3 regions of the Rahnella sp. JUb53 genome follow, and region 2 is predicted to be linked to each of the others. Evidence: predicted binding sites of a transcription regulator. Region 2 holds the regulator's gene; each other region holds the start of a gene.
The links. The regulator PhoB, encoded in region 2, activates phosphate uptake and scavenging genes when phosphate is short. The targets are predictions, from matches to a motif close to CTGTCATAAAACTGNCNNAT.

Region 1 (8,155 bases), on a different contig from region 2:
GACGTGAACAGCGAGTCGGTATCGCTGTATTCGATCAGTTCGCCCAGATACATAAACGCAGTGCGATCTGAACAACGCGCAGCCTGCTGCATGTTGTGGGTCACGATCACCACGGTGTAATCAGATTTTAGCTCGGTGATCAGTTCTTCGATACGACCGGTAGAAATCGGATCCAGCGCAGAACAAGGTTCGTCGAGCAGCAGAACGTCTGGGCGGATCGCAATACCGCGCGCGATACACAGACGCTGTTGCTGACCACCGGACAGGCTGTAACCGCTCTGGTGCAGCTTATCTTTGGATTCGTTCCACAGCGCGGCCTTGGTCAGTGCCCATTGCACTCGCTCATCCATATCGGTACGGGAAAGCTTTTCAAACAGACGCACACCAAACGCGATGTTGTCGTAAATAGACATCGGGAATGGCGTCGGTTTCTGGAAGACCATGCCGACTTTGGCGCGCAGCAACGCGATGTCCTGCTTATCCACCAGAATGTTTTCGCCATCGAGCAGGATTTCACCTTCTGCATGCTGTTCCGGATACAGCTGGTACATTTTGTTGAACGTACGCAGCAGCGTGGATTTACCACAGCCGGACGGACCGATGAATGCCGTGACTTCGTTCTTAGCGATATCCAGGGAAATATTTTTCAGCGCGTGGAATTTGCCGTAATAAAAGTTCAGATCGCGAACCTGAATCTTGCTGTTGGATGCGTCAGTCATTCGACTCATTAAGACATCTCTCTTATTCGCGCGCCGCGTGGCGACGCCGGGTAAACAGTGACGGCAGCCGTATTCGTCTGCCATCGATAATGAATGAACTTATTGCTTTTTCGGCGCGAAAATCACACGCGCCAGAATGTTCAGCAGCAGCACGCACACCGTAATCAGCAGCACGCCCGCCCAGGCCAGTTGTTGCCACTCGCCAAACGGGCTCATCGCAAACTTAAAGATAGTCACCGGCAGGTTGGCAATCGGCTGCATCATGTCAGTGCTCCAGAACTGGTTGGAGAGTGACGTGAACAGCAGCGGCGCGGTTTCACCGGCAATACGGGCAATCGCCAGCAAAATACCGGTGATAATGCCGGAAACAGACGCTTTCAGCGTGATGGCCGAAATCATTTTCCATTTTGGCGTACCCAGCGCGTAAGCCGCTTCACGCAGGCTGTCGGGCACCAGTTTCAGCATGTTTTCCGTGGTACGGATAACAATCGGGATTTGTAACAACGCCAGCGCCAGAACGCCCGCCCAGCCAGAGAAGTGACCCATTTTTGCCACCATAATGGTGTACACAAACAGGCCGACAACGATGGATGGCGCAGAAAGCAAAATGTCGTTGATGAAGCGAATGAATTCAGCGAGCCAGGATTTGCGACCATATTCGGCCAGATAAATCCCCGCCATCACGCCCAGAGGCGTACCGATGACCGTCGCCCATAAAATCAGTAATCCGCTGCCCGCAATGGCATTCGCCAGACCGCCGCCCGCCGTGTTCGGTGGCGGCGTGTTTTGCGTGAACAGCGCCAGCGACATCCCGTCGACACCTTTGACGATGGTGGTAAACAGGATCCAGACCAGCCAGAACAGACCAAACGCCATGGTCATCATCGAGACCATCAGCGCGATACGGTTTTTCTGACGGCGCCATGCCTGACGTTTACGGCGTGATTCCAGTAATGCTGCGTTACTTTGCATGTCGAGTGTCGTCATCTTAACGGCCCTCTTTCTTAGCCAGACGCAGGATCATCACTTTCGACAGCGCCAGGACAATAAAGGTGATAACAAACAAGATCAGCCCCAGTTCCATCAGCGCGGCAGTGTGCAGACCGGCTTCCGCTTCGGCAAATTCGTTTGCCAGTGCGGAGGTTATACTGTTGCCCGGCGCATAAAGTGAGGCGCTGTCGAGCTGGTAGGTGTTACCGATAATAAAGGTCACTGCCATGGTTTCGCCCAGCGCGCGTCCCAGACCTAACATCACGCCACCGATTACCCCATTTTTGGTGAACGGCAGCACGATGCGCCAGATCACTTCCCACGTGGTGCAACCAATGCCGTAAGCAGATTCTTTCATCATCACCGGCGTTTGCTCGAACACGTCACGCATGACGGAGGCAATGTACGGGATGATCATAATGGCGAGAATGACGCCCGCCGCCAGAATACCGATACCAAAACCCGGGCCGGCGAACAGTGCGCCAACAATCGGGATACCGGAAAGTACATCACCCACCGGCGTCTGGAAGTACTGCGCAAACAGCGGTGCAAAGACAAACAAACCCCACATGCCATAAACAATGCTGGGGATCGCCGCCAGCAGTTCGATAGCAATACCCAGCGGGCGTTTCATCCAGTTCGGCGCCAGCTCAGTGAGGAATAATGCGATACCAAAGCTGACAGGAACTGCAATCAGCAAGGCAATAATGGAGGTCACGACCGTGCCGTAAATCGGCACCAGTGCGCCGAATTGTTCGTTCGGAGCATCCCAGGTTTTCGTCCACAGGAAGGATAAACCAAACTTTTCGATGCTCGGCAGGGAAGCAATAAACAGCGAGACGATAATGCCGCCCAGCATGAATAGCACAATCAGCGCAGCCAGTTTGACCAGAGCGCCGAAGATGATGTCACCGTTTTTGCTGGGTGCCTTGATAGCCGGCTTGTATTCAGCCATACCACTCTCTTTTAATTCAAATTTAATTCCCTCCCCGGCCGGAGAGGGAATGAAGCAGAGTTACTATACCCAAAATAATTGGAGTTGCACCAAGCCAGCTGCAAGTGAATCCCGGTGAGCTTACTCAGGTAAGTGATTCGGGTGAACGAGCGCAGCTAACGCCGGTGCAGCTTCAGGTATGACAGGTATTCCTAGTACAGTGCTTTGCCGCTGCTGTCTTTAACGTTGGTTTTCCATGCTGCACGGATCTGCTCAACCACTGATTCAGGCAGGGCTGCGTAATCCAGATCGGTCGTCAGCTTGTTGCCGTTTTTGTAAGCCCAGTCGAAGAACTTCAGCACTTCAGTGCCTTTCGCTGCGTCTTGCTGATCTTTGTAAATCAGAATGAAGGTGGTGGAGCTGATTGGCCACGCATTGTCACCTTTCTGATTAGTCAGGTCCTGAGCGAAGGTTTTGCTCCAGTCAGCGCCTTTAGCCGCTGCGCTGAAGGACTCTTCAGTCGGGCTGATCGCTTTACCGTCAGCATCAACCAGCTTGGTGTAAGCCAGGTTGTTTTGCTTGGCGTAAGCATATTCTACATAACCGATTGAACCAGGCAGACGCTGAACAAAGGCTGCAACGCCGTCGTTACCTTTACCGCCGAGACCCGTAGGCCAGTTCACAGTAGAACCAGAACCGATTTTGTCTTTCCACTCGCTGTTTACTTTCGCCAGGTAACTGGTGAAGACATAAGAGGTACCGGAACCGTCAGCACGGCGAACGACCGCGATGTTGGTGTCTGGCAGTTTCACGCCTGGGTTCAGCTTGGTGATCGCCGCGTCGTTCCACTTTTTGATTTTGCCGAGGTAGATATCACCCAGCGTTGCGCCGTCCAGCGTCAGCTGACCGGATTTGATCCCCGGGATGTTAACAGCCAGTACCACGCCACCGATCACGGTAGGGAACTGGAACAGGCCGTTTTTGGCCAGATCTTCGTCTTTCATCGGGGCATCAGATGCGCCGAAGTCTACGGTCTTGGCGATGATTTGTTTCACGCCGCCGGAAGAACCGATGCCCTGATAGTTAACCTGAGTACCGGTTTCTTTCTGATATGCGTCAGCCCACTTAGCGTAAACAGGAGCTGGGAAGGTACCGCCAGCGCCAGTCAGGTTAGTGGCAGCGAAAGCAGACATTGCTGTGAGGGAGAAAGTCGCTGCTACAAGACCGGCGACGGTGTTACGCATCAATTTCATGTTCCACTCCTGGTGGTTTTAAACTTCCCGACTGATGTCGACGTTAATTAAAGTGTTTGGCACAGGAGGAAAATAGGACAGTTTAGTGACAGTAAAATGTACGTTATGTGACAGTTTTATGACACTGGTCACAATTCGAACTATACGGGCAAAATGCGGGGATTTTAAGCGGGAAATGCCGGTTGTGACACCGGCAGATGACAAAAAGCGGGCAAATTATCGCCCTTTCTTCTTACGCCCGGGCTGGGCAAAACGCTTACGGGAGCCTGAATTACCCTCCGGTTTTTCGGTATTTTTCGGTTTTGTGACAGCCGGTTTTGCAGCAGTGGGTTTCTTAGCCTGAGCAGTTTTTGCCTGCGCTTTTTTCGCCGGTTTATCTTCAGACGACGAATTTTCAATCAGTTTAAATAACTCAATGAGTTCATCATCGGTCAGGTCGCGCCATTCGCCCAGCGGCAATCCTTTCAGATTGATGTTCATGATGCGCACGCGTTCGAGCTTAGTGACTTCAAAACCAAAGTGCTTAGTCATACGGCGGATCTGGCGGTTAAGCCCCTGCACCAGCGTAATGCGAAACACCATCGGCGCTTCTTTCTTCACTTTGCACTTTTTGGTCACGGTACCGAGCATCGGTACGCCCGCGCCCATACCGGCAATAAACTCGTCTGTGATCGGCTTGTTGACGGTGACGATGTATTCTTTTTCGTGGTCGTTACCGGCGCGCAGGATTTTGTTGACCAGATCGCCATGATTGGTCAGCAGAATCAGGCCCTGCGAATCTTTATCCAGACGGCCAATCGGGAAGACGCGTTTGCTGTGGTTAACGAAATCGCGGATGTTGTCCCGCTCACCTTCTTCCATCGTGGTGATGATGCCGACAGGTTTGTTCAGCGCGATCAGTACCAGATCTTCTTCATCACGCGGCTCGATAACCTGACCATTCACTTTCACCACATCGCCGGCAAATACCTGAGCCCCTACCGCGGCACGCCTGCCGTTAATAAAAACATTTCCCTGTTCGATGTAACGATCGGCATCGCGGCGCGAGCAAATTCCGCTCTCGCTGATGTATTTGTTAAGACGAATGGAGTCGGTCTGCATTGAGCAAAGCACCTTCAGAAAAACGCGAACTATACCTTATCCGGCGCGGGTTACGAAGTCTGAGAGAAGAAAATCGTGACCGTTTACTGAGAAAGAGAAAAACCGGAAACAATAAAAAAGCGCCCCGAAAGGCGCTCAGAGAATCAGCGACTGAATAGGTCGGTTTTATTCGACGGTCACAGACTTCGCCAGGTTACGTGGCTGGTCAACGTCGGTGCCTTTAATCAGCGCAACGTAGTAGGACAGCAACTGTAACGGCACGGTGTAGAAAATCGGTGCGACGATTTCTTCAACGTGTGGCAGCTGGATAATCTTCATCCCTTCGCTGTCGGTGAAACCGGCGTCCTGATCGGCGAAGACATACAGCAGCCCGCCACGGGCGCGCACTTCTTCGATATTCGATTTCAGTTTTTCCAGCAATTCGTTATTAGGTGCAACGACGATCACCGGCATATCCGCGTCAATCAGCGCCAGCGGGCCATGTTTCAGCTCGCCCGCCGCATAAGCTTCTGCGTGAATATACGAAATCTCTTTCAGCTTCAGCGCACCTTCCATCGCGATCGGATACTGATCGCCGCGACCGAGGAACAGGGCGTGATGCTTGTCAGAGAAACCTTCAGCCAGAGATTCGATGGTTTTATCCAGCGACAGCATTTGTTCGATACGCGCAGGCAACGCCTGAAGCGCGTGAACAATGTCATGCTCAACTTGCGGGCTCATCCCTTTCAGACGGCCCATGCGTGCCACCAGCATCAGCAGAACGGTCAGCTGCGTGGTGAACGCTTTAGTAGAGGCCACGCCAATTTCGGTACCGGCTTTGGTCATCAGCGCCAGATCGGATTCACGCACCAGAGAAGAACCGGCCACGTTACAGACCGCCAGAGAACCGAGATAACCCAGCTCTTTGGACAGACGCAGCGCTGCCAGCGTATCAGCCGTTTCACCAGATTGAGAAAGCGTGATGATAAGGCTGCCCGGACGAACAGCGGATTTGCGATAGCGGAATTCTGACGCGATTTCGACATCACATGGCATACCGGCCAGAGATTCGAACCAGTAACGAGCCACCATGCCGGAGTTGTAAGACGTCCCGCAGGCGATGATCTGCACGTGCTGAACACGGGACAGAATTTCGTCAGCTTTTTCGCCCAGTTCGCTCAGATTGACTTCGCCGTGATTAAAACGCCCTTCGAGGGTGTTTTTAATGGCCAGCGGCTGTTCGTAAATCTCTTTTTGCATGTAGTGACGGTAAACGCCTTTGTCACCGGCGTCGTACTGTACTTTGGATTCGATTTCTTCACGCTCAACGGCATGACCATTTTTGTCATAAACGCTGACAGAACGGCGCTTAACCTCAGCAACATCACCTTCTTCCAGGAACAGGAAACGGCGGGTAACAGGTAACAGCGCCAACTGGTCGGAAGCGATGAAGTTTTCACCCACGCCACGGCCAATCACCAGCGGGCTACCGGAACGGGCAGCGACCAGAACAGACGGGTCACGGCGGTCCATCACTACCGTACCGTAGGCACCACGCAGTTGCGGGATAACACGCTGAACGACTTCAAGCAGCGTGCCGCCCTGAAGTTGTTCCCAATGCACCAGATGCGCGATCACTTCGGTATCCGTTTCAGAATCAAAACGGTAACCGCGTTCAATCAGTAATTCACGAAGAGGTTCGTGGTTTTCGATAATACCGTTATGCACTACCGCAATGTAATCAGACACATGCGGGTGGGCATTGGCTTCAGAAGGCTCGCCATGTGTTGCCCAGCGGGTGTGAGCAATACCGGTACCGCCGTGCAGCGGATGTTCATCCAGCGCATCGGCCAGCATCTGGACTTTGCCCAGACGACGCAGACGTCCCATTTTCCCGTCGGCATCAATCACAGCCAGACCGGCTGAGTCATAACCGCGGTATTCGAGACGGCGTAAACCTTCCAACAAAATTTCAGCAATATCGCGTTGCGCCACAGCGCCTACAATTCCACACATCAGTTTTATTCCTATAGAAGGTCTTTCGGGACCTTTTTGATGCCTGACCTGATTTATCCACAAGCCCCGTTTTCCGGTGTACTTGCGGTTCCCCGAGCCTTGTAGAGAGTTGGGGATTATTATGTTTTGGACTGAATTTCGACGACAAAATGCAGACCAAAACACAACGTGATAAACAAACATCAGGCGCAGAAAACTGCGCCTGAATGCTTAAGCCTCAGAATAGCTTATTTTTTCTTCACCGGTTTCTGCCAGTCAGGCTTGTGCACCTGCGGCACGCGGCTGAGCAGCAGACCGTTATCCGGCACATCGCGCGTCACCGTCGTACCCGCAGCAATAGTCACGTTATTACCGACCGTGACGGGCGCGACCAGTTGTGTGTCAGACCCGACAAAGACATCATTACCAATGACAGTTTTATGCTTGTTCACGCCGTCGTAGTTACAGGTGATGGTGCCCGCACCGATATTCACGTTATCGCCAATCTCGGCATCGCCAAGATAGGAAAGATGACCGGCTTTCGAGCCTTTACCCAGGCGCGCCTTTTTAATTTCGACGAAATTACCTACATGCGAGCCTTCAGCCAGTTCAGCGCCGGGGCGCAGACGGGCAAACGGTCCGACAGTACAACCGCTTTCCAGCAACGCATCTTCGAACACGCTGTACGGGCTGACTTCACAGTCATCGCCAATTACGCAGTTCTTCAGCACGCAACCCGCACCAATTTTGACGCGATCGCCCAGTTTTACGTGACCTTCAATAATTACGTTAGTGTCGATCACCACATCAATGCCGTGCGCCAGCTCACCGCGCAGGTCAAATCGCGCCGGATCCATCAGCATCACGCCCTCCAGTAAAAGACGCTCAGCCTGTTCGCTCTGATATACGCGCTCGAGACGGGAAAGTTGCAGGCGGTTATTCACGCCATCCACTTCACTGTTTCGTGCAGGGTGAACGGTGGCGATCAGGTGTCCTTCAGCATGCGCCATCGCAATAATATCGGTGATGTAGTATTCACCCTGCGCGTTGTTGTTGTTCAGCTGACCGAGCCAGCGTTTGAATGACGCGCCATTAGCCACCAGAATACCGGTGTTAATTTCCTGAATTTTCAGCTGTTCTTCGCTGGCATCTTTCTGCTCGATGATGCCGGTAACAACGCCATT
Region 2 (8,155 bases):
ACGTTTTCGCGAGCCTTGTCAGGATGTGCCGCAATGAATTCCACCGCTTTCTGATAAGCGGCAATAAACTTTTTGGTTTCTTCCGGTTTGCTGGCGATAAAACTGGAGTTCAGCGCCGCGGCGCCGCCGAACCAGGGCGCGTCTTCATTGCCGAGCACGTATTTAGAAATGACGCCGGTTTCCAGCGTGCGGGAAAGGTTTTTCATGCGCCCGACGGTGCCGGTGGGTTCGAGTGTATACACGCCGTCAATTTGTCCGGCGGCCAGCGCAGGTGCGTGCTGCCCGACCGGCAGTTCGATCACTGAAGGATTAGTGAAACCATTTTTCTCCAGAATGATCTTCGCCATCGTCACGTTCTGGATCCCCGGCCCGCAGGCGATCTTCTTACCTTTCAGATCGCTGATCGCTTTCGCAGTGCTGTTCAGCGGCACCAGAAATTCATCCAGAACCAGCTGATGATTGGACGGATTCGAGCAGATGATTTTGAACAAATCCGGTGAGGTGATAGCCCCCAGACCCAGCGCGCCTGTGGCCGTGCCGTTAGCGCACCCTTGGATCCTGCCGGTAATCATCCCCTCGACAATTTGCTGTGCGCTGGCGAATTTAACGCCTTTTACATTCAGTCCGGCTTCTTTAAAAAAGCCCTGTTCCAGCGCCACATATAACGGTAAACCGCCGACAATCGGCCAGTAACCAATGCGGATTTCATCGTCATCAGCTGCAAAGACCGAGGTCGGGATCATACCGCCAAGCGTGGAGACGCCGCCGGTGATGGCGAGCCATTTCATCAGCTGGCGGCGTTTTTTATCGACTTCAGGTTTGATGTTATTCATGGGCGGTTCCCTTAACGGTTATGCAGGCGCTGCAACTTGTACTGCAACTTGTATACATAACGTTAAGCACAGGGCGTGCCAGTTTATCGGCAGGAGGGAATAAGCGGGAATTCAGCGGGTTGGGAACAATGAGCGCACTGCGCTGGTGCGAATTTTGCGCAGTTGCTCACAATCAGGATCCATTGCGGAGCAGATGGCTAGCAATTTACCCGCCAGTTGCTCCGCAGGATAATCTGTCAGACTTTAAATTCACTGCTCAGGCGGCTGACGCCCAGACCGTTCACCTTAGTCACTTTGATTTGCACCGGAATACGGTCTTTCATCGCTTCCACATGGCTGATCACGCCAATGGTTTTGCCCGAGGCATTCAGGCTGTCGAGCGCGTCCAGCGCGGTATCCAGCGTATCGGCGTCGAGTGTGCCAAAACCTTCATCGAGAAACAGCGAGTCGATGCGGGTTTTATCACTGACCAGGTCAGACAGCGCCAGCGCCAGTGCCAGACTGACCAGGAAGCTTTCACCGCCGGATAAGGTGCGGGTATCGCGCACGGCGTCCGCCTGCCAGGTATCGACCACCTGTAATTCCAGCGCATCGCTGGTTTTGCGCTGCAACAAATATCGCCCGTGCAGTTTTTCGAGCTGAAGGTTCGCCAGATACACCAGATGGTCGAGCGTCAGTCCCTGCGCGAATTTACGGAATTTTGCGCCGTCGCTGGAGCCAATCATCTGATTCAGATAACCCCAGTCATCGCAGGTCAGCTGCGCCTGGGCAATCTGAGCTATCAGCGCCTGTTGTCCGCTGTGGCGTAATGTGTCACTTTCCAGCTGGTTTTTCACTTCGCCCAGACGTTGCTGTAAAGCTTTCAGCTGTTGCGTCAGTTCTGCCTGCTGCGCTGTCAGAACGTCAAGATCGCTTTCTGTTTCACTCAGATGAGCCGGGCGGGCAAGACGATGTTTTTCGAGCTGCTGACCGGCATCCGCCAGTAACGCCTGCGCCTGCGCCAGTTGTTGTTGCAGATTTTCTTTGCGTTGCTGAAGCTGCTGACGAAGTGCGTCATCCAGCAGCGCCAGTTTCACCGCGGCTTCATTGGCAAATCCGCTGGCACTCAGCGCCTGTTGCCACGCCTGCTCCGCCTGCGTCAGTTGTTCTGTGGCCTGCAACTGTTGCTGTTGCGTGCTCGCCAGTTGCCCGGCCAGCTGATCGCGCTGTTCCTGCGCTTTTTGCAATGCGGTTTGCGCGTCACTGACCGCTTTTTCTGCCGCCTGTTGTTGCTGATGTAAGTGCTCGCGAACCTGCGCCACCTGGCGGTTGCCGAACAGTTCAAGGCGTTGAGCAGTTAGTTCTGAAAGGTTTTTTTCGCCTTCTGCAAACAACTTTTGCAGCCGTTCGACGTCTTGCTGAGATTTCGCCTGCGTCTCTTCCAGCCGGGTAACGCGTTCGGTCAGCAATGCGCTTTGCTGCTGCACTTTCTGCTGCGCGTTCAGTGCGTCATTCAGGGCATCTTTCGCCTGTTGCAGCGCCCGGGCCAGCTGTTCGTGCTGGCTAATCAGCGCCTGCGATTGTTGTTCTTCTTCATCGCGGGCAGTCAGCCATTGAGTGATGTCGGCGGTATCATGTAGCGTAAACGTCAGGTTCAGCGGTGCGCTGAGCTGTTGCCAGTTTGCGGTATGCGCATTCAGTTGCTGCTGGTCTTGCTCCAGCTGGATTTGCAGCCGCGTTTGCTGTTCTTTCAGACTTTTAATTTTTGTTGCCAGTTCGATACCGCTGGCTTTTGCCGCATCGAACTCCAGTTGCATTTTCTCGAGGCGCTGCGCCGTTTCAGAGGGTTTGACCTCCTGATAATGTTCAATCGCCGGATGCGATGTGGAACCGCACAGCGGGCAGGCTTTGCCGCTTTGCAGATTCGCACGTTCGGCTTCGAGGCTGACGATCAGCATTTCCTGTTTATGCAGTGCCTTAACGTCGTTGAGATGCTCCAGCTGTTTCTGACATTGCAGGCGGATGGTGCCCAGACGCTGTTCTTCTTCAGCCAGTTGCGTCTGATACTGAACGAAATCTTTTTGCTGTTGCTGCACGCGCTGATTCAGCTGCGGGAAAATTTGCGCGAGTGAAAACAGCTGTTGCCGCACCGGACGCAGCTGCGTGAGTTCGGATTGTCGTTTCTGCAATGCTGCCAGCGGGTGCTGTTTTTCCAGCTCAGTCAGACGCTGTTGCGCAGTGTTGAGTGCGCCGGTCAGCGCTGTCTGGCGGGTCGTATGCTGGCGGCTTTCTTCGTCCAGCTTCTGTCGTTCGGCGGTCATTTGCACCAGCGTCGCGTTATGCTCACTGACAAGTTTCTGCACATCAGTGACAGACTGCTGTGTTTCAGTCAGTGATTTACGCAAACGGGTGATTTCGCCATCTAGCGGCAGGATTTTTTCTTCGATCAGCGTTTGGGTCTGACGCTGTTCTTCCGCCTGTTTCTGACGTGCCGTTTGCGACTGCTCCACAGCCAGATTCAGCGGCGTCATTTGCGCGATTTGCTGTTCCTGCTGCTGCGTCAGGTGCGCCAGTTGCTGCTGAAGACGTTGCGATTCATCCTGACAACGCTGGCGATCGTTGAGCAACGGACGCAGTTTTTCTGCCGGTTCGCTGCGCGCCAGTTGCTGTAACTGCGGCGCGGCGGCCAGATTTTCCTGCTCGGCGGCGGTCAGTTGTTGCTGAGATTGCTGCTGTTTTTGCTGCACCTGCTGCCACTGTTGCAGCCAGTTCAGATCCTGCTGGCGCTGTTGCGCCTGCTGACTGAGCGTGATTTCCTGCGCGTTCAGTTCAGCAAGTTGTGCTTCAAGCGTCTGGCGCTGTTCTTCGCTGAGCAGTTCGATCCCGGCCATGCGCTGGTGCAGACCATCAAGCGTTATCCGCGCTTCTTTATGTTGCTCAAATACTCGCTCAGACAGCAGCCCGTAAATTTCTGTGCCGGTCAGTTCCTCCAGCAGTTCGGCGCGGTCATTGGCATCGGCATTCAGGAATGCGGCAAATTGCCCCTGAGACAGCATCATGGATTTGGTGAAGCGACCGAAATCCAGCCCGGTCAGTGTGGCGATGGCATCGAGTTTATCGCGCACTTTATCGGCCAGAATTTTGCCGTCGGCCAGCAATGCCAGCTCTACTTTCGGTGCCTGCAGATTGCCGTCCGGCGAGTTTTTGGCGCGGCGCTGACTCCAGAACGCGCGATAACCGACGCCTTTGACTTCAAACTCCACTTCGGCCAGCGATTCGGCGGTGTGGCGCGTCATCAGCTCGTTCTGGCTTGGCGTGATGTTCAGCCGTGGCGTCTGATGATACAGCGCCAGACAGATGGCATCGAGCAGGGTGGTTTTCCCCGCGCCGGTCGGACCGGTGATGGCGAACAATCCGTTGCTGGCAAAAGGCTCAGCGGTGAAATCAATTTTCCATTCGCCTTCCAGCGAGTTCAGGTTTTTTAAACGCAAACTGAGAATTTTCATTGTGCGCTGTCCTCCGCATTCTGACCACTGGTGACCTGTTCAACAACCTGCGCAAACAGCGTGCGCATCCGCGCCTGACGCGGTTCGTCAGGATCCGGTTCCAGTGCCAGCCGTCTTTCAAAGACGTCACTGACGCTCAGTTCGCTGAGTGTCTCTTTTTCCTGTTGCTCAATGCTGTTGATACGCTGTTCTTTACTGCGGCGTAAAAGCACCACTTCTACTGGCAAATCTGCCGTCAGAGCCTGAATGCGGCGCTGAATATCACTGAGATAATCCTGCGTGGCGACTTCAATATCCAGCCACACCGGTTTGGCCGGATCGCCGCCTTCGAACTGCGCCAGTTGTTTTTCGATTTCTGCCAGCGAGCCTTTGATTATCTGCATGGGCTGGAAAACGGGAATTTCCAGCGTGTCGATGGCGTTGAGCGTCGCGCCCTCAAAGTCCAGTAAGTACACACTTTTGGCTTTACTCAGTTCATCAAAACTCAGCGCAATCGGCGAACCGCTGTAACGGATATGTTCGGTTTTGGCGACGCACTGTGCGCGGTGAATATGACCAAGTGCCACGTAATCGACCGGCGGAAACGCCTGCGCGGGGAAGGCATCGAGTGTGCCTATATAGATGTCGCGCACGGAATCGGAGGTGCTGACGCCAACCGTGGTCAGATGGCCGGTGGCAATGATCGGTAGCGAAACGCCGAGTTCGTCCCGTTTGGTCTGCGCGGCCTGCCACAATGCGTCATAATGCGCGGCGATGGCTTCCTGTAATGCCAGCTGTTTGTCGCTGCCGGATTGTCCCGCCTGACTGGCGAGCAAATCACGCGGACGTAAAAAGGGTATAGCGCAAAGTACCGCGCCAGGTTTTCCGTCACGCTGGTTGAGCACCAGAATCTGTTCTGAGAGGTTTTCACCGACGGTGGCAATCACCCGCGTATTCAGGCAGGAAAGCAGTTCTCGCGATTCATTGAGCGTGGCGACAGAATCGTGATTCCCGGCCAGTACAATCAGCTGACAGCCGGTTTGTTGCAGTTCGACGACGAAACGGTTGTAAAGCTCTCGGGCATAGCTGGGCGGCGAACCGGTATCGAATATATCGCCTGCCACAATCACGACATCTACCTGATGTTGCTGCACCTGACCGGTCAGCCAGCGCAAAAATGCCTGATGTTCGGCGGCGCGGCTTTTGGTGAAAAAGTACTGGCCGAGGTGCCAGTCTGACGTGTGGATCAGGCGCATGAGACTCCCGTATGGATCTGGATGACGACAATGGGGCAAAGTATAAACGTCGGCGGGGGACGCTGTCCCCGATAAATCAGACCAATTTCAGCGAGATGGCAGCTGAATAGAAGAAATGTCTCTGTCATATTTGACTGTAATGAACCATCCTTTCTATTCATAAATCTGTCACAAAACTGACGCATAATGGCGCCCGCAATCAAATAAAAGATCGCTAACCTATTGGCAGGACCTACGATGGCAAGACGTATACTGGTGGTTGAAGACGAAGCTCCAATCCGTGAAATGGTGTGTTTTGTACTGGAACAGAATGGCTATCAGGCAGTAGAAGCTGAAGATTTTGATTCAGCCGTTGGCCAGCTGGTAGAACCTTACCCTGAACTTATCCTGCTCGACTGGATGTTACCCGGCGGTTCCGGTATTCAGTTTATCAAACATCTCAAACGTGAAGCGCTGACCCGCGAAATTCCGGTCATGATGCTGACCGCCCGCGGTGAAGAAGAAGACAGGGTGCGCGGCCTGGAAGTCGGTGCCGATGATTACATCACCAAACCGTTTTCTCCAAAAGAACTGGTTGCCCGCATTAAAGCCGTGATGCGACGCATCTCGCCAATGGCGGTGGAAGAAGTGATCGACATGCAGGGTTTAAGCCTGGATCCGTCGTCTCACCGTGTGATGGCCAACGAGCAGGCGCTCGATATGGGGCCGACCGAATTTAAATTATTGCACTTCTTTATGACCCACTCCGAACGTGTTTACAGCCGCGAACAGTTGCTCAATAACGTCTGGGGCACTAACGTTTATGTGGAAGATCGCACGGTAGACGTGCATATTCGTCGTTTACGTAAAGCGCTGGAAACCAGTGGACATGACAGAATGATCCAGACTGTTCGTGGAACCGGATACCGTTTTTCAACGCGTTATTGAGTCCCCACAGCGGAGAATCTGTGTGCTAGAACGTTTGTCATGGAAACGATTGGCCGGTGAATTCTTTCTCTTTTGCCTGCCCGCGTTAATCCTCGGTATCTTCGTCGGCCATTTCGGCTGGCTCCTCTTTGCGTCGCTGCTGGCGGCGCTGGGCTGGAATTATTACAACCAGCTCAAACTCTCTCACTGGCTGTGGCTTGACCGCAGCATAACCCCGCCGAATGGCCGCTGGAGCTGGGAGCCTCTGTTTTACGGGCTAAACCAGATGCAGATGCGTAACCGCCGTCGCCGTCGCGAATTAGGTCAGCTCATTAAACGTTTCCGCAGTGGTGCCGAATCATTACCCGATGCGGTGGTACTGACGACGGAAGAGGGCAATATTTTCTGGTGTAACGGGCTGGCGCAAGATTTGCTCGGTTTCCGCTGGCCGGAAGATAACGGACAACACATCTTTAACCTGCTGCGTTATCCCGAGTTTCGTACCTGGATCCAGACCCGTGATTTCAGCCGTGCCCTGAATCTGCAACTCAATAACGAGCATTACGTCGAGTTTCGCGTTATGCCTTATTCCGAAGGGCAATTGCTGATGGTGGCGCGTGATGTTACCCAGATGCGTCAGCTCGAAGGTGCGCGTCGTAACTTCTTCGCTAACGTCAGTCATGAACTGAGAACCCCGCTGACTGTATTGCAGGGATATCTGGAAATGATGGAAGACGCCAAGCTGGAAGAGCCGTTTCGTACCAAAGCGCTGGACACCATGCAGGAGCAGACGCGGCGCATGGACGGGCTGGTCAAGCAGCTGCTGACATTGTCGAAAATCGAAGCGTCAGCAAATATCGATATGCACGAGAAAGTCGATATTCCGGTAATGCTCGGCATGCTGGAGCGCGAAGTGCAATCTTTAAGCGGTGGCCGTCACGAAGTGGTGTTCCGTGTAAACGAGAAACTGAAGGTCTTTGGCAATGAAGATCAGTTACGCAGCGCGGTGTCGAATCTGGTGTACAACGCCGTCAACCACACCCCGGCGGGGACGCGGATAGAAGTCAGCTGGCAACAAACGCCGCATGGCGCACAGTTCCAGATCAGTGATAACGGGCCGGGTATTGCGCCGCAACACCTGCCGCGCCTGACTGAACGTTTCTACCGTGTCGATAAAGCGCGTTCGCGCCAGACGGGCGGCAGCGGTCTGGGGCTGGCCATCGTCAAACATGCCCTGAGTCATCACAACGCCAAACTTGAAGTGATGAGTGAAGTCGGCGTCGGTACCCGCTTTATATTTACACTGGCACCGAAACTGATTGTTCCTCAGGAACAGGCCAGCCAAAGCGATGTGAAGGGATAAAAAGAAGCCACAGCCCACGCTGTGGCTTCTTTTAGCAGATGATCTGTAAACCTTTTTCTTCGATCAGCATCAGTAAGATCAGAGCAGCACCGGTGGGTTTGGTTTCATCCCGCTCCCATTTTTGAATGCTGTTAGCCGACATATTGATGAGTCTGGCCAGCACGCCCTGGCTGATTTTTTCTTTTTCCCGCAGCGCGCGTATACGTTCGGCAGAGCTTTCTGCAAAGGCTCTCAGCCTTTCCTCCTGTACGGCTTCATCCACAATGTTGTTAATTTCGCGCATCGTGGTTTGTGAAACGGTGCCCGACTCATGAAAACGCTGAGCTATGCGCT
Region 3 (8,155 bases), on a different contig from region 2:
GCGTGATGGATCGAAAAAAGCATCTGCATCACACTTTTAATGCAAATTAGGTAACAAATCCTACTCACATTCTGTTTAGAATGTGATGTGCTACACATCATCGGTAGCCAGGTGAGGAATGTTGATGTTGTTGTCTCAGTTTGATGCTGTTGCAAGGAGAGAGACGTTGGAGCACAAGAAAGAATTACCCGCCGCGACAATGAAAGATGTGGCTGAACAGGCAGGCGTTTCAACAGCAACGGTATCCCGCGCGTTAATGAATCCGGAGAAAGTCTCCGCCTCTACCCGTCAGAAGGTTGATCAGGCCGTCATGGCGGTGGGTTATTCTCCTCACGCCCTGTCCCGCAACCTGAAACGTAACGAATCGCGTACGATTTTGGTGATCGTCCCGGACATCTGCGATCCGTTTTTTTCCGACCTGATCCAGGGGATCGAACGCACGGCGGCTGAAAGCGGTTATCTGGTGCTCATCGGCGATTGCGCCCAACAGAATCAGCAAGAAAAAACCTTTATCAATCTGATCATTACCAAGCAAATTGACGGCATGTTGCTGCTCGGCTCCGATTTACCCTTCGACGCCAGCAAGGAAGAACAGCGCAATTTGCCACCTATGGTGATGGCTAACGAATTTGCGCCGGAACTGGAACTGCCAACGGTACACATTGACAACCTGACCGCCGCGTTTGAAGCCGTACATTATCTTCTCAAACTGGGACATCAGCGCATTGCCTGCATCGCCGGGCCGAAACATATGCCGCTGTGCCAGTACCGTTCACAAGGCTATGTGCAGGCACTGCGCCGTAACGGGCTAAGCGTCGAAAAGCAGCTGACGGTAGACGGTGATTTTAGTTATGAATCCGGCGCACAGGCCGTTACCGAACTGATGTCGCTGCCGGAGCCGCCAACGGCGATTTTCTGTCATAACGATATTATGGCGATTGGCGCGATGTTTCAGGCGAAAAAAATGGGTCTGCGCGTCCCGGAGGATCTCTCGGTTGTCGGCTTCGATGACATCAAGGCCAGCCAGTATACCGATCCTCCGCTGACCACCGTCGCGCAGCCAAGATTCCAGCTTGGTCGTCAGGCCATGTTATTATTACTTGAGCAGTTACAGGGAAATCAGGTACAAAGCGGTTCATTGCTGCTCGACAGCGAACTGGTTGTGCGTGAAAGCACCGCCGCTCCCAAAGCGTGAGTCAGTTTTGATGGCTGTTCAGTGATTTTAATTTCAGTAAATGTTCAGGGTTGAGTAACATGACGCACTTCTTCATTCATCACGACACAGCGAAACGATAGTGGCACAAAGAGACTATGTAAGCCGTGGGCGCTCAGGAGCGCGGCGGAAAAGTACCAGCCGGAGTAAAAAACGCAGTTCCCCAACGATCTCCAAAACCATGGTGGTGTTAGCCGTTGCGGTGCTGGTGGTGTTTGTCGGTGGCCTCTATTTTATTGCGCACAATAAACATGAAGAAGCGGTGGTATTGCCGACGCATCCTGTCCGTCCGGGTAATGGATTGCCACCTAAGCCAGAAGAACGCTGGCGTTACATCAAAGAGCTGGAAAACCGCCAGATGGGCGTGACCACGCCAACCGAGCCGACGGCTGGTGGCCAGGTAGAATCCAAGACGCAGCTGACACCGGAACAACGTCAGTTGCTCGAGCAGATGCAGGCCGATATGCGCCAGACGCCGACACAATTGTCGGAAGTGCCGTATAACGACCCGAATCAGGCGACACAGGCACCCGCACGTACGCAGCGTCAGGTTCAGCAACAACAGCCGACGTACGCGCAGCAGCAACCGGTACAGACTCAGCCGCGTCAGGTGCAGCCAACGTATACGCCGCAAACGCAGCCGGTACGTGCGCCGCAGGCTCAGGTGCAAACACAGGCCGTTCAGCCAAAACCGAAACCACAGGTTAAAGAACCGGTGAAAGAGGTGCCGAAAGAAGTGGAGAAACCGCAACAACCGGCGGCAATCACGCAGGTCGCGCCAGAAAAACCGAAAGCGCAGGAAAAAACCCAGCACTTTGTGGTTCAGTGCGGTTCGTTCAAAGGGTCTGAGCAGGCGGAATCCCAGCGCGCCAAGCTGGCATTCGAAGGTTTTGAAGGCCGGATCACCACCGGCGGAGGCTGGAGTCGCGTCGTCATCGGCCCGTACAACAGCCGTTCTGGTGCTGACAGCACACTATCGCGCCTCAAAGGCGCTGGCATATCCGGTTGCATTCCCGTCGCAACCGGGGGTTGAAAACCCGTAATCCTTCCCCAATCTATACTTTCAATATGCCCCGTAAGTTTGTGAGACACGCTCAGTGTCCCGCAAACCTGCGGGGATCTTTTCCGTCTGCAACGAGGAACCGCTCGTGACAACAATTGTAAGTGTACGCCGCAACGGCAAGGTCGTTATTGGTGGTGATGGCCAGGCCACATTGGGAAATACCGTCATGAAGGGCAATGTCAAAAAAGTACGTCGCCTGTATAACGACAAAGTGATCGCCGGTTTTGCTGGCGGTACTGCTGATGCCTTCACGCTGTTTGAGCTGTTCGAACGCAAACTGGAAATGCACCAGGGTCATCTGGTGAAAGCCGCCGTTGAACTGGCAAAAGACTGGCGTACTGACCGCATGTTACGTCGTCTGGAAGCCCTTCTGGCCGTGGCCGATGAAAACGCATCCCTTATCATCAGCGGTAACGGTGACGTTATCCAGCCTGAAAACGATCTGATCGCGATTGGTTCCGGTGGCCCGTACGCGCAAGCGGCAGCCCGTGCATTGCTGGAAAACTCAGAGCTTGAAGCACGCGACATCGTCGAAAAATCGCTGAGCATCGCCGGTGACATCTGCATCTACACCAACCAATTCCACACTATCGAAGAATTGTCTTCTAAAGCGTAAGGATCGAAAATTATGTCTGAGATGACCCCGCGCGAGATTGTCAGCGAGTTAGACAGCTACATCATTGGCCAGGATAAAGCGAAACGCGCCGTGGCCATTGCTTTGCGTAATCGCTGGCGCCGTATGCAGCTTGATGAAGCGCTGCGCCACGAAGTCACCCCGAAAAATATTCTGATGATCGGACCGACCGGTGTCGGTAAAACCGAAATCGCGCGTCGCCTGGCCAAACTGGCTAATGCGCCGTTCATCAAAGTTGAAGCAACCAAATTCACCGAAGTGGGTTATGTCGGTAAAGAAGTAGACTCTATTATCCGCGATCTGACCGATTCCGCCGTGAAAATGGTGCGCCTGCAATCGATCGAGAAAAACCGTTACCGTGCCGAAGAAATGGCTGAAGAGCGCATTCTCGACGTGCTGATCCCGCCAGCGAAAAACAACTGGGGACAGGCTGACGAAGCGCAGGAACCTTCTGCCGCACGCCAGAACTTCCGCAAGAAACTGCGTGAAGGCCAGCTCGACGATAAAGAAATCGAAATCAGTCTGGCATCCGGTCCGATGGGCGTTGAAATCATGTCCCCTCCGGGCATGGAAGAAATGACTAATCAGCTCCAGTCGATGTTCCAGAGCATGGGTGCTCAGAAACAGAAACCGCGCAAACTGAAAATCAAAGAAGCGTATAAGCTGCTGATTGAGGAAGAAGCGGCAAAACTGGTGAACCCGGAAGAGCTGAAAGAACAGGCGATTGAAGCCGTTGAACAGCACGGTATCGTGTTTATTGATGAGATCGATAAAATCTGTAAACGCGGCGGCCAAAGCTCCGGTCCTGACGTTTCCCGTGAAGGTGTTCAGCGCGACCTGCTGCCACTGGTAGAAGGCTGCACGGTTTCGACCAAGCACGGCATGGTGAAAACGGATCACATCCTGTTTATCGCCTCCGGTGCTTTCCAGACTGCCAGCCCGTCAGACCTGATCCCTGAATTGCAGGGCCGTCTGCCAATCCGTGTGGAACTGCAGGCGCTGTCGACTGAAGACTTCGAGCGCATCCTGACCGAGCCGAGTGCTTCGCTGACTCATCAGTACAAAGCATTGATGGCGACCGAAGGCGTGACCATTGATTTCACGGCTGACGGTATCCGTCGTATTGCCGAAGCAGCATGGCAGGTGAACGAAACCACCGAGAACATTGGTGCACGTCGACTGCATACCGTTCTGGAGCGTTTGATGGAGGATATCTCCTATGACGCGAGTGAAAGTAACGGAATCTCTATAAACATTGATGCAGATTATGTTAGAAGCCACCTTGACCAGCTGGTTGCTGATGAAGATCTGAGCCGTTTTATCTTATAATTTGCTCATACGTTCCGAAAGTGATCTTCAGGGAGGCGTTTGCCTCCCTGATTTTTTTTTAGATTTCGGACTGATTCTTCACCTGAGCGAAATCACCTATGAGCACAATGACTCCCTGCACCCCGACAACGCCTGCCCGCGCGTGGCTGGAAAGCCTGCGTCCAAAAACGTTGCCCCTGGCTTTTGCCTCTATCGTCATGGGGTCTGCCATTGCCAGCCTGCAAGGCGTTTTCCATCCGCTTATCGCGCTTCTGGCACTTCTGACTGCCGGATGTCTGCAAATTCTGTCGAATCTGGCAAATGACTATGGCGACGCCGAAAAAGGCAGCGATACACCCGATCGCATCGGGCCATTGCGCGGGATGCAAAAAGGCCTGATTACGGCCGCGCAAATGAAGCGCGCCATCATGCTGACTATTGCGCTGACCATCGTTTGCGGGATTGCACTGATTGCCGTTGCCTGCCACAAACCGAGCGACGTGGTAGGTTTTCTGATCCTCGGTCTGCTCTCGATTGGCGCCGCCATCACCTATACCGTCGGCACGCGCCCTTACGGCTACATGGGACTGGGTGATATTTCCGTGCTGATTTTCTTCGGCTGGATAAGCGTCGCGGGCACATTCTATTTGCAGGCGGGTTATTTCGACTGGATCGTGATGTTACCGGCGACAGCGACCGGTTTGCTCTCGACCGCGGTGCTCAATATCAATAATTTGCGCGATATCGAAACCGACAGCGCGAATGGCAAGAACACGCTGGCTGTACGTCTCGGCCCGGTCAACGCCCGCCGCTATCATGCAACCATCCTGACGGCCGCTGTCGTGTGTCTGGCGATATTCTCCGCCGTGCATCTGCATCACTGGACTGGCTGGTTGTTTATTCTGGCGATTCCGGTGCTGGCAAAACACGTCCTGCGTGTGATGCGCGCTAAAACATCCACCGAAGTACGTCCCCTTCTGGAACATATGGTAAAAGCGGCGTTACTGACTAACGTCTTGTTTGCAATAGGTCTGTTGCTGAACTGAGTAAAGTTGGCCTGATGTGCGTTTATCGGGCTGCTTTTCACATTTAACAATTGATGATTTTGCCAACATCTGCCGGAAAGGGATATACTGAACACTCATGCAGCAACCAGATGAAATCCTATGAAATACGATACTTCCGAACTTTGCGACATCTACCATGAAGAAGTGAATGTCGTCGAACCCCTGTTCTCCAACTTTGGCGGCCGTACTTCATTTGGCGGGCAAATCACGACAGTGAAATGCTTTGAAGATAATGGCTTGCTTTATGACCTGCTGGAAGAAAACGGCCGTGGCCGCGTGTTAGTGGTCGATGGCGGCGGCTCTGTTCGTCGCGCATTGCTGGATGCCGGACTGGCACGCCAGGCATTGCAAAACGAATGGGAAGGCATTGTGATTTACGGTGCTGTCCGTCAGGTAGACGATCTGGAAGAGCTCGACATCGGCATTCAGGCGATGGCAGCCATTCCTGCGGGCGCAGGCAGTGAAGGGATCGGCGAAAGCGACATTCGTGTCAATTTTGGCGGCGTCACCTTCTTCTCCGGCGATCATCTGTATGCCGACAATACCGGCATCGTGTTGTCAGAAGATCCGCTCGATATCGAGTAAACCGCTGTTTTCAGCCACAAAAAAGGACGCCGAGGCGTCCTTTTTCATTGAATGGCGGAAGTACTCAGACTTCTTCCATTTTTCCCAACAGTGCACGCAGACGATCCTGCCAGACGTGTTGTTCTTCTTTCAGCTGCGCGTTTTCACGCACCAGAGACTCGTGGTTGCCGCTGGCCTGCTGAACTTCCTGAGACAAGGTGTTGTTCTGTTCTTTCAGTTCTTCGATTTCCATCTGCAACAGAGTGATGGTATCAATCGCTTGCTGAACTTTAGCTTCTAATTTCTCAAATACTTCAAATGACATTTTTCGGTCCCCTTATGTTCGCAAGGCGCACATCTTATGTTCTGCCGCATCGTCCGGACACGGCTCAAAAATTCCTGCACTCCGTCGATTTTCATAACGAATTCAATTCAAAATTTCGTATAAACGTCGGGTGTCTTAACGGGTGATTGTATGTAGCCAGCTTTGCCCTGTCTACCCAGAACCCCTTTATCCACGCAGTCTGTTGCAATTTAACAGTGCGGGGTATCAGGAAATGCTTAAAAAGCGGTACCTCTTACCAGAAATCGTCGTTAATACCGAATAACCTTAGCCGCCGTAGTGCCATGCAGCGGGGTGTTCGTTTGGCTCAAACGCCCCTATAAAATGTTAAACCCCCGTGCTTTTTGCTCTACATCAAGTTAAGCCAATACGCGAAATCGCTCATTTTTATGACACGACACACAAAATTTGATTTCGCTATTTCTCGTTTATGCTCGTTAACGATAAATTCACATTACGTTCTCATTTAATGATGAACGTCAAAATCCGATTACGTTCACGTACGCACGACAGAAAAACTATAACTAACCATTAACATCATCCTTAGCAGGATCAAACTATGAGCCAAACCATGAGTTCCACATTAAAAGGTCAGTGCATCGCTGAGTTTCTGGGTACCGGGCTTATCATTTTCTTCGGTGCGGGCTGTGTTGCTGCGCTGAAACTTGCCGGAGCATCCTTTGGCCAGTGGGAAATCAGTATCGTCTGGGGATTTGGTGTGGCAATGGCCATCTACCTGACTGCCGCGATTTCAGGCGCACACCTGAACCCGGCTGTAACCGTCGCCTTATGTTTGTTCGCGAACTTTGAAGGACGCAAAGTTCTGCCTTACATCATCGCACAGGTTGCAGGCGCCTTCTGTGCCGCCGCACTGGTCTACGGCCTTTATTACAATCTGTTCTTCGATTTCGAGCAAAGCCACAACATGGTGCGCGGCAGTGTCGAAAGTCTGGATCTGGCCGGTATCTTCTCGACCTATCCAAACCCGCACATCAGCGTATTACAGGCATTCTTCGTTGAAACCGTGATTACTGCAGTTCTGATGGCGCTGATCCTCGGCCTGACTGACGACGGTAACGGCCTGCCGCGTGGCCCGCTGGCACCGCTGCTGATCGGTATTCTGATTGCAGTTATCGGCGCATCAATGGGGCCACTGACCGGATTCGCCCTGAATCCTGCGCGTGACTTCGGTCCTAAGCTTTTCGCCTACTTCGCTGGCTGGGGCAAAGTCGCCTTCACCGGTGCACGCGATATCCCTTATTTCCTGGTGCCTATTTTCGGTCCGCTGGTGGGTGCTGCCCTGGGTGCCGCAGGTTATAAAGCGTTGATTAGTCGTCATTTGCCACATCAGATTAATGTGCCGGTTGAAGATAAAGCACCGCAGCCAACCAAACAGCGTAAGGCCTGATCGGCTAAACTGTTCCACAGCTTACTTATTCGCAGGATGAACATTATGTCAGCAGATACGACTCACGAAAAAAAATACATTGTCGCACTCGACCAGGGTACGACCAGTTCACGCGCCGTGGTTCTGGATCACGATGCCAACATCGTCAGCGTTTCACAGCGCGAATTCACCCAGATATACCCTAAATCTGGCTGGGTTGAGCATGACCCGATGGAAATCTGGTCTTCGCAAAGCTCGGTGCTGGTGGAAGTGCTGGCGAAAGCCGACATCAACTCTGATCAGATCGCCGGTATCGGTATCACCAACCAGCGTGAAACCACCATCGTGTGGGAAAAAGAAACCGGCAAGCCAATCTATAACGCGATTGTGTGGCAATGCCGCCGTACTGCTGACATCTGTGAAAAGCTGAAAAAAGATGGCATGGAAGAGTACATCCGTCATAACACCGGCCTGGTGGTTGACCCGTATTTCTCCGGCACCAAACTGAAATGGATCCTCGATCACGTTGAAGGCTCCCGCGAGCGTGCTAAACGTGGCGAACTGCTGTTCGGCACT

Region 1: a site for PhoB is predicted at 4,002-4,021, ahead of pstS (phosphate ABC transporter substrate-binding protein PstS). Genes of this name have one in related genera too.
Region 3: a site for PhoB is predicted at 6,569-6,588, ahead of EC840_RS23125 (MIP/aquaporin family protein). Genes of this name have one in related genera too.

What each region holds. Positions count from the first base shown of each region.
Region 1 is NZ_SLYT01000008.1:234,908-243,062, forward strand. It holds gene pstB (phosphate ABC transporter ATP-binding protein PstB) at 1-728, opposite strand, end outside; gene pstA (phosphate ABC transporter permease PstA) at 819-1,706, opposite strand; gene pstC (phosphate ABC transporter permease PstC) at 1,708-2,664, opposite strand; gene pstS (phosphate ABC transporter substrate-binding protein PstS) at 2,856-3,896, opposite strand; gene rluF (23S rRNA pseudouridine(2604) synthase RluF) at 4,113-4,997, opposite strand; gene glmS (glutamine--fructose-6-phosphate transaminase (isomerizing)) at 5,163-6,992, opposite strand; gene glmU (bifunctional UDP-N-acetylglucosamine diphosphorylase/glucosamine-1-phosphate N-acetyltransferase GlmU) at 7,220-8,155, opposite strand, start outside.
Region 2 is NZ_SLYT01000003.1:277,741-285,895, forward strand. It holds gene EC840_RS09040 (ABC transporter substrate-binding protein) at 1-833, opposite strand, end outside; gene sbcC (exonuclease subunit SbcC) at 1,070-4,318, opposite strand; gene sbcD (exonuclease subunit SbcD) at 4,315-5,553, opposite strand; gene phoB (phosphate response regulator transcription factor PhoB) at 5,791-6,480, shown strand; gene phoR (phosphate regulon sensor histidine kinase PhoR) at 6,503-7,822, shown strand; gene EC840_RS09065 (helix-turn-helix domain-containing protein) at 7,854-8,155, opposite strand, start outside.
Region 3 is NZ_SLYT01000014.1:28,226-36,380, forward strand. It holds gene cytR (DNA-binding transcriptional regulator CytR) at 167-1,195, shown strand; gene ftsN (cell division protein FtsN) at 1,296-2,246, shown strand; gene hslV (ATP-dependent protease subunit HslV) at 2,362-2,892, shown strand; gene hslU (HslU--HslV peptidase ATPase subunit) at 2,905-4,239, shown strand; gene EC840_RS23110 (1,4-dihydroxy-2-naphthoate polyprenyltransferase) at 4,338-5,264, shown strand; gene rraA (ribonuclease E activity regulator RraA) at 5,385-5,870, shown strand; gene zapB (septal ring assembly protein ZapB) at 5,935-6,174, opposite strand; gene EC840_RS23125 (MIP/aquaporin family protein) at 6,752-7,600, shown strand; gene glpK (glycerol kinase GlpK) at 7,646-8,155, shown strand, end outside.